Regions from separate parts of the Micromonospora sp. NPDC023633 genome, predicted to be linked through region 1. Evidence: riboswitches for the same ligand, from Rfam matches in the RefSeq annotation. Region 1 holds a riboswitch; the other holds the start of a gene.

Evidence for each region. Region 1 has a riboswitch for cyclic di-AMP ahead of AB0G13_RS24455 (hypothetical protein). Riboswitches for the same ligand answer to the same signal wherever they lie in the genome.
Region 2: linked by a shared signal. The riboswitch ahead of AB0G13_RS29690 (hypothetical protein) and the one ahead of AB0G13_RS24455 (hypothetical protein) in region 1 are both predicted to bind cyclic di-AMP.

The regions. Positions count from the first base shown of each region.
Region 1 covers NZ_JBFABB010000090.1:9,948-14,152, reverse strand. The annotation lists gene AB0G13_RS24465 (AAA family ATPase) at 1-1,115, shown strand, start outside; gene AB0G13_RS24460 (cation diffusion facilitator family transporter) at 1,192-2,109, shown strand; cyclic di-AMP (ydaO/yuaA leader) riboswitch at 2,263-2,394, shown strand; gene AB0G13_RS24455 (hypothetical protein) at 2,408-3,487, shown strand; gene AB0G13_RS24450 (SRPBCC family protein) at 3,575-4,042, opposite strand.
Region 2 covers NZ_JBFABB010000141.1:2,516-6,720, forward strand. The annotation lists gene AB0G13_RS29685 (carbonic anhydrase) at 1-617, shown strand, start outside; gene AB0G13_RS29690 (hypothetical protein) at 904-1,920, opposite strand; cyclic di-AMP (ydaO/yuaA leader) riboswitch at 1,924-2,055, opposite strand; gene AB0G13_RS29695 (YibE/F family protein) at 2,222-3,574, opposite strand; gene AB0G13_RS29700 (hypothetical protein) at 3,931-4,205, shown strand, end outside.

The sequences.
Region 1 (4,205 bases):
GCGCCCGGCGCAACGAGGTGCGCCGGGCCGGCTTCGACGGGATCTTCGCGGCGCTCTGGGCGCAGGCCCGCCGGTTGGGCGTCGGCCGGCTGCCCGAGCAGCGCGCGTTCGAGGACGAGATCGCCGAGCGGCCGGAGTTCCGGGAGTTCCTCAAGGCGTGGTGGCCCCGGCTGCACCCCCGGCACGTGCTGGGCTGGCTGGCCCGCCCGGACCGGCTGCACCGGTACGCCGCCGGGATCCTCTCCCGCGCCGAGGTCCGGCTGCTGACCGACGCGTACCGCAGCCTCGATGCCGCCGGGCTGACGATCGCCGACATCGCGCTGCTCGACGAGCTGGACGCGTTGCTCGGCAAGCCGATGAGGCCGGCCCGGGCCAGGCGGGACCCGTTCCAGCTGGCCGGCGGGGTCCGCGAGCTGAGCACCTTCGCCGACCGGCAGCGCGCCGCCCGCGAGGCGGCCCGGGAGCGCCCGGAGGACTACCGGGAGTACGCGCACGTGGTGGTCGACGAGTCGCAGGACGTCTCGCCGATGCAGTGGCGGATGATCGGCCGGCGCGGCCGGCTGGCCTCGTGGACGGTGGTGGGCGACCCCGCCCAGACGGCGTGGACGGGGGACCCCGAGGAGCTGACCCGGGCCCGGGACCAGGCGTTGGGCCGGCGCAAGCGGCACCACTTCACCCTCACCACGAACTACCGCAACTCGGCGGAGATCTTCGCGGTGGCGGCGGCCGAGATCCGCCGGCTGCACCCGGACCTCCCGCTGCCCAGGGCGGTGCGCTCCACCGGCGTCGACCCGGTCGAGCTGGCGGTGGCCCCGGCGGAGCTGGAGAGCGCCGTCGTGGCGGCGGCCCGCGCGCTGCTCGCCGAGGTCGAGGGCACGGTCGGCGTGATCACGCCGGTGCCCCGCCGCGACGAGGTGGCCGGCTGGCTGGGCGGGCTGGGCGCGCCGCGCCTGCAGGTGGTGACCAGCCTGGAGGCCAAGGGCATGGAGTACGACGGGGTCGTCCTCGTCGCCCCTGGTGAGATCCGGGCCGACCCGGGTTCGGGGGTGCGGACGCTCTACGTCGCGCTGTCCCGGGCCACCCAGCGCCTGACCACCGTCGACCCGATCGGCTGAGGCCGCGTTACTTGCATACATAGCGATGTGAACATAGATTGGACGCGAATCCGGACGCCTGACGGAGGGTGGGCGCGTGGGCGCAGGTCATGACCACCATCACGGGTCGGTGGCGAATGCCGCACACCGCCACCGGGGCCGACTCTGGGCGGCGTTCGGGCTGCTCGCCGGCCTGATGGTGGTGGAGGCGGTGGCCGCCTTCCGCACGGGCTCCCTGGCCCTGCTGAGCGACGCCGGGCACATGTTCACCGACGTGCTCGGCATCGGCATGGCGCTCGCGGCGATCGCCGCCACCCGGCGGGCGGGCGCCGATCCGCAGCGCACCTTCGGCCTCTACCGGCTGGAGGTGCTGGCCGCGCTGGCCAACGCCGTGCTGCTCTCCGGCGTCGCGGTCTACGTCGTGGTCGAGGCGGTGCGCCGCTTCGGCGACCCGCCCGAGGTGCTGGCCGGCCCGATGCTGGTGGTGGCCGTGTTCGGCCTGCTCGCCAACGTCGGCGCCTTCGCGCTGCTGCGCTCCGGCGCGAAGGAGAGCATCAACGTCCACGGCGCCTACCTGGAGGTGCTCGGCGACCTGCTGGGGTCACTCGGCGTGATCGGGGCGGCGCTGCTGATCGCCACCACCAGCTGGTGGTGGGCCGACCCGTTGGTGGCGGTCGCGATCGGGCTGTTCATCCTGCCCCGTACCTGGCGGCTCGGGCGGGCCGCGCTGCGCATCCTCGTACAGGCCGCACCGGAACACCTCCAGGTCACCGCGGTGCACGACCGGCTGGCCGCCGTGCCGGGCGTCGCCGAGGTGCACGACCTGCACGTCTGGACGCTGACCTCCGGGATGGAGGTGGCCTCGGCGCACCTGACGATGGCGCCCGGCGCGGAGGTGGGCGCGGTGCTGGGCGCCGCCCGGGCAGCGCTGCACGACGACTTCCAGATCGAACACGCCACGTTGCAGATCGAGCCGGGAGCGTCGCCCGGGGCCTGCGGGGCGGTGGAGTGGTAATGAGGACAACCTTAATTCTGGGAGAGTATTGTGGCCTTATGCCGGATTTGACTGTTAGTGGACGCACACCCTCCGTCACCTGCGCTGCACCAGTCACACCGGCACCGGTAGGCTCGGCTTCGGCCTCCGCCAGGCGGCACCCACCGGTGCCGGCGGTGGCCGCCGCCTAATCGCCCGGCGGGGCGAACCGGGGAACCATGTTCGTGGGGTGCATCCGCGTCAGCGGTAGGGATCTTCCGTCCCGAACCCGTCAGCTAACCCGGTCGGCGGCTGACGGAAGGACACGTGTATGCCAGTGATGGCACCTGTACGACGACGTGCCGCCCGAACGGCGGCCCTGATCGCCACGATGCTCGCCCTCGGCGCCGCGGTGGCCCCGGTCACCGCCGCCCCGGCGGCGGCCACCACCCGCGCCGGCCTGCTCGCCGCGGCTCCCGGCCAGGACGAGGAGGGCGGCACCCCGGCCCTGCGGGCCCAACTTGAGGCCGCCAGCAAGGGCTACCTCGACGCCAAGCGCGCCCTGGACACGTCGACCAAGCGGCAGCAGCAGCTCACCGCGCAGCTCAAGACCACCGAGGTCGAGCTGACCGCCCGCACCGCCAACGTCGGCGAGATCGCGGGGGCCGCCTACCGCACCGGCCGGCTCAGCGTGGCGTCCGCCCTGCTCAACAGCGGCTCACCGGACGGCTTCATGGACCGCGCCGCCGCCCTCGACGCGGTGGCGGCCAAGGAGGACCGGGCCCTGCGCGAGCTCCAGGAGACCCGGGACGAGGCCACCCGCACCAGGCTCGCCCTGGAAGGCGAGATCCGGGAGCAGCGCAAGCAGGTCAGCGTGATGGCCAAGCGCAAGGAGCAGGCCGAACGGGCGCTGACGGTCGCCAACCGGAAGCAGCAACAACAGCAGTCCGCGGGTGGGGGCGCCTCGCCGGGCGGCACCTCGACCGCGACGGCGAAGGCGGCGCCGCGCAACTCCGACGGCTCGTGGCCGCGTGAGTCGTGCAGCGTCAACGACCCGACTCCCGCCAACGGCTGCATCACCCCACGCACCCTGCACGCGCTCAACCAGGCCAAGGCGGCGGGCTTCACCCGCTACGTCTCCTGCTACCGCCCCGGCGGCTCCGGCGAGCACCCGAAGGGCCGGGCCTGCGACTTCGCGGCCCAGAAGGGCGGCTTCGGCGGCGACGCCACCGGCGGCGACCGGACGTACGGCAACAACCTCGCGGCGTACTACGTGCGCAACGCCGACCGGCTCGCCGTGCTCTACGTGATCTGGTACAGGCAGATCTGGCTGCCGAGCAGCGGGTGGAAGTCGTACAGCGGGGCCAACGGCGACCCGTCCAGCGACCACACCAACCACGTGCACCTGTCGGTCTACTGACGCCCGCGCCCCGGTGTCCCGCCCGTCGGCGGGTCACCGGGGGCCCGGGCGCCCGTCGCCTCCGGCCGTCCCGACCGGTCCCGGCGGTCAGTCGGCCGGCGGCCCGGGCGGGCGCGTGTCGAGGGCCGCGGCGAGGCGGGCGGCCAGCCCGAGGTGGGCTGCGCGGGCCTGGCGGAACGCGTAGCCGAAGAGCGGCGCGGGCGCGGCGAGGGTGATTTCCACGTCGATGCGGACCACCCCGTCGGGCTCCACCCGCAGCCGGGTGTGGTTGCGCACCGTGGTGGCGGGCCACTGCCGCGCCACGGTGACGATCTCGTCGGGATCGTGGACGAGGACGTCGGCCCGGTAGGTGATCGGCAGGCGCACCGGCCCGGCCGCCAGTCGATCGGTGATGTCGTAGCTGGCGCGCGCGCCGGGGCGGGTCGGCACCCGACGGACCCGGACGATGAGCGGGTGCAGGTCCTCCTGCCGGCCGGGATCGGCGAGCAGCGCCGCGGCCTCCGCGAGGGAGCAGCGCGCCTGGACGGTGTAGCTGAAGGAACTCCGCCTGAGCACGCCGTCTCCCCGCCGTCGATGGTCGCCCGATCGTCGCGCATGCCGGGCGCGCTGGCAACGCCGCGCCGATCCCGCCCGGAGTCCGGACGCCCGGGCACCGATCCCACTACGGTCAGCTGGTGGAAGGTCACGCCACGTGCCGATCGGTGGAGGGTGGGCGCAT
Region 2 (4,205 bases), on a different contig from region 1:
TGCACGCCGGCAACCGGCGGTTCGTGACCGGCGCCCCGCGCCACCCCAACCAGGACGCCGGGCACCGCGCCGCGGTCGCCGACGGGCAGCACCCCTTCGCGGTGATCGTCGGCTGTTCCGACTCCCGGCTCGCGGCCGAGATCATCTTCGACCGGGGCCTGGGTGACCTCTTCGTGGTCCGCACCGCTGGGCACACCATCGGCCCCGAGGTGCTGGGCAGCGTGGAGTACGCCGTCACGGTCCTGGGCACGCCGCTGGTGGTGGTGCTCGGGCACGACTCCTGCGGGGCCGTCCAGGCGGCGCGTACGGCGGACGCCACCGGCACCCCACCGGTCGGGCACCTGTGCGCCGTGGTCGACGCGGTGGTGCCCAGCCTGCGCCGGGCCGCCGCCGAGGGCGTGGACGACATCGACCGGATCGTCGACATCCACATCGCGCACACCGTCGAGGCGATGCTGGGCCGCTCCGCCGTGCTCGCCGCCGAGGTGGCCGCCGGTCGCTGCGGGGTGGTCGGCATGTCGTACCGGCTGACCGCCGGCGAGGTGCGGACGGTGGCCGCGGTGCCCGCCCGCGTGGTCGACGCGCCGGAGCCGGCGGCCAGCGCCGCGCTCGCCTGACTCCCCCCGCCGGCCTGCCCCGGCCCTGCCCCGCGGCGCCCTGCTGCGCCGTGTCCCGCTGCGCCGTGCCTCGTCGTGTCCCGCCGCGCCGCCGCCGCGCCGTGTCCCGCCGCCCCGCCGCGCCGTGTCGTGTCCCGGCGCGAGGACCCGTCTCCCGCCCGTTCCGGTCTGCGGCCTGCCCCGAGCCGTTCCGCGGCGGCGGTCCCATGCGACGACACGGGGTCGTCCATGCGACGACACAGGGCCGCCCCGCGTCCGGCGGGGCGGCCCTGTGTGTGGGTCTCGGCTAGAGCAGTGAGACGTGCACGTGGTCGGTGTGGTTCGACGGGCCGCTGTAGGACTTCCAGCCGGTCGCCGGGAACCAGATCTGCCGGTTCCAGATCACGTAGTAGATGCCGAGCCGGTCGGCGTTGCGGACCAGGAACGCGGTCAGGTTGTTGCCGTACATGTAGGTGTCGTCGTTGTGCCAGGGGGAGAAGCCGCTGCGTTGCAGTGACCAGTCGCAGGCCCGGCCCTTCGGATGCTCGTACGGCCCGCCGGAGCGGTAGCAGCCGACGAACCGGTTGAAGCCGGCCCGCTTGACCTCCTTGTACATGTGCAGGGTGCGCGCGGTGATGCGGCCGGAGGTGGTCGGGTCGTCCTCGGTGGCTGACAGCGGCTTCCAGTCGCCGTCGGCCGTGCGACCCGGCGCCATCCGGGCCACCGGCGAGGTGGCGACCACCTTGCCGCTGGTCAATTCCCTGCCGCCGACCAGCGCGAGCGCCTTCTCCGCCTCGCGCTTGTTGCGGTTCAATTCGTTCTTCAGCTTCTGCTGCTCGCGGACCTCGGCGTCGACCGCCAGCTTGGCCTGCTCGGCGCGGTCCTTGATCGCGTTCACCTCGGCCAGCTTTTTGGAGTTGACCAGGTTGATCTCGTCGAGGGCGGCGGCGCGGCGGACGAACGAGTCGGGGCTGGCGGTGTCCAGCAGCATCGACACCGCGCCGATCCGCCCGGTTCGGTAGGACTGGGCGGCGATCTGGCTCACCTGCGGGGCCAGCGCGTCCAGTTCGGCCTGCGCCCGGTCGACCTCCAGGGCCAGTTCGAGCTGGCGCTCTTCCGACTTCTTCAGCTTCGCCTGGGCCTGCACGTAGGACCGGGTGCGGGCCTCGATCAGGTCGTCGAGCAGCTTGGGCTCGTCGTCCCCGTGCCCGGAGGGCTTGGGCGGGGTGGGCGCGGCCGCCGCCGGGAGGGGCCCGGCGAAGACCGCCAGGGCGGCGAACACGGCCACCACGGGCGTCAACCAGCGGCGTAGGGGTGCCGTCACAGTTTTCCCTTCCGTCGACCGCCGACCGGGTTAGCTGACGGGTTCGGGGCGGAAGTGGCCCCTACCGCTGTCGCGGATTCACCCCACGTACCTGGGTCCCCGGCTCGCCTGGCGGCGATTGGGCGGCGGCACCGCAGGCGCCGCTGCGCGCCTTCGGCGGTGACCGGCAGCGAGGTTACCCGAGAGCACTCCCGGGGATCTACGTCCCTAAGCCGACTAAATGCGTTATTTCGTAATGGCGGAGGGTGAGCAGTGACGCGTTTATCAGGTCGGACGTCCTGATCGGTCACGCTGAGGAGTGTCACCATGCGGTGTCCGTGCTCCTGTCCCGGCCGGGCCATCCGCCGGGAGCGGCGGACGGCGCGTCCGTGGCGCGCGGCCCGCTGAGCGCCTCCAGCGCCTCGGACCGGTCGGCCGCCGGCCGGGGCGTGGGCGCGGGCGCGGACGCCGCGCGGTCGGTGGCGTCCCCGCCGCGCCGGCCCGCCGCGGTCACCACGGCCGCCAGCCCGGTGGTCAGCGGCACGGCGGCGATCAGGCCCAGGGTGGCGACCGCGCTGCGGACGATCTCCTGCGCCAGGAACTCGCTGGTGAGGATCTGGGTCACCGCCCGCGAGTCGGCGGTCAGCAGGAGCAGCACCGGCAGCGAGGCGCCGGCGTACGCCAGCACGATGGTGTTCACCGTCGAGGCGATGTGCGCCCGGCCGACCCGGGTCGCCGCCCGGTAGAGCTGCATCCGGGACAGCCCGGGATTGGCGTGCGCCAACTCGGTGACCGTGGCGGCCTGGGTGACCGTGACGTCGTCGAGCACGCCGAGGGAACCGATGATGATCCCGGCCAGCAGTAGGCCGTGCAGGTCGACGTCGGCCTGGTACATCGACAACGTGGTGGCGTCCTCGCTGCCGAACCCGGTCAGGTGGGTCGCGGCGGTGGCGATCGTGCCGAGGACGCCGGTCAGCACCAGGCTGCCCAGCGTGCCGAGCACGGCGACCGAGGTCTGCGCGGTCACCCCGTGGGTCAGGTAGAGCACCACGAACATGATCAGAGCGGCGCCGACGACCGCGACCAGGAGTGGTGGGCTCCCGGCGCTGATGCCGGGCAGCACGAAGGTCAGCAGGATGGCGAAGCTCGCCGCCAGGCCCGCCAGCGCGGCCAGCCCGCGCCACCGCCCGAAGGCCACGATCGCCGCCGCGAAGAGCGCGACCAGCCAGAGCAGCGGCTTGCCGCGTTGGTGCTCCGCGACGGTGTAGGTGCTGGCCGTGGGATCGGCGGGGTCGGTGAGCTCGACCAGGATGATCTCGTCGCCCACGGCGACGGTCGGCGCGCCGGGGCCGGCCGGCACCGGCGTCTCCACCTGCTGGCCGGCGTCGGGGCCGTCCTCCACCCGTACGGTGACCGTGCCGCAGGGGCCCTGCGCCGCGTCCGGGCTCCCCTCTGGCGTCTCGGGGGCGGGCGGGCACGGCTCCGTCACCACCCGCGTCACCGTGCCGTGGTGGCGGGGCGGCTCGGTGCCGGCCGCGGGATCGCGCGAGTCCCATGGCCAGAGCACCAGCGCCGCGATGACCGTGGCGACGAAGAGGGGCACCACCGTCGCGACGAGGATTCGCCGCACCCCCGGCGGGGCGGACGGAGCGGGACTGGTGTGGTCGGCGCCCATCGAGTGTCTCCCAACGAATCCGGGCGGGGTAAGTGCCGGCGGGCCGGTCGGTATCAGCGTCGCCGCGTGGCGGGGACGGGGGCCGCCTCCGCCTGGCGGTGCGGTCACGTGCCGCGGTCGTCGGCCCCGGCCCGGTCGTGAATGGTCGCCGCCGCCCGGTGGGGGGCGCGGGACGGGCGGTGCGGAATCCGGAGGGCCATCGGCCGAATGGTAGCCATCCCGGGATGCGGGCGCAGGTGGTGCGGGGTGGTGTCGGGACGCGGACCGCCGACGGGCCACCTTCGGCGCCGGCTGTTCGGGGGGCGCGCCGCGCGGTGGCCCCCGTGCTGGCGGGCCGACGCGCTAGCGTGACGGATGTGCGGACGACGGTGACGGCGGCGCGGGGGGCCCGGCTCCTGCTGCTCGTCGGCACGCTGCTCGGCCTGGCCGCGATGCACACCATCGGCCACGACTCGCACCCGACGGGTCACCCCGCCGGCCCGTCGGCACACGCCGCCGCCGCACCCCGCCCGCACGCCGCCGCACCCGGCCCGCACGCCGCCGCCGCACCCGGCCCGCACGGAGTCGCCGTGTCCGGCCCGCACGGGGTCGCCGCGGACGCGCTCGTGCCGCCTTCGCACGGCACCGCCCT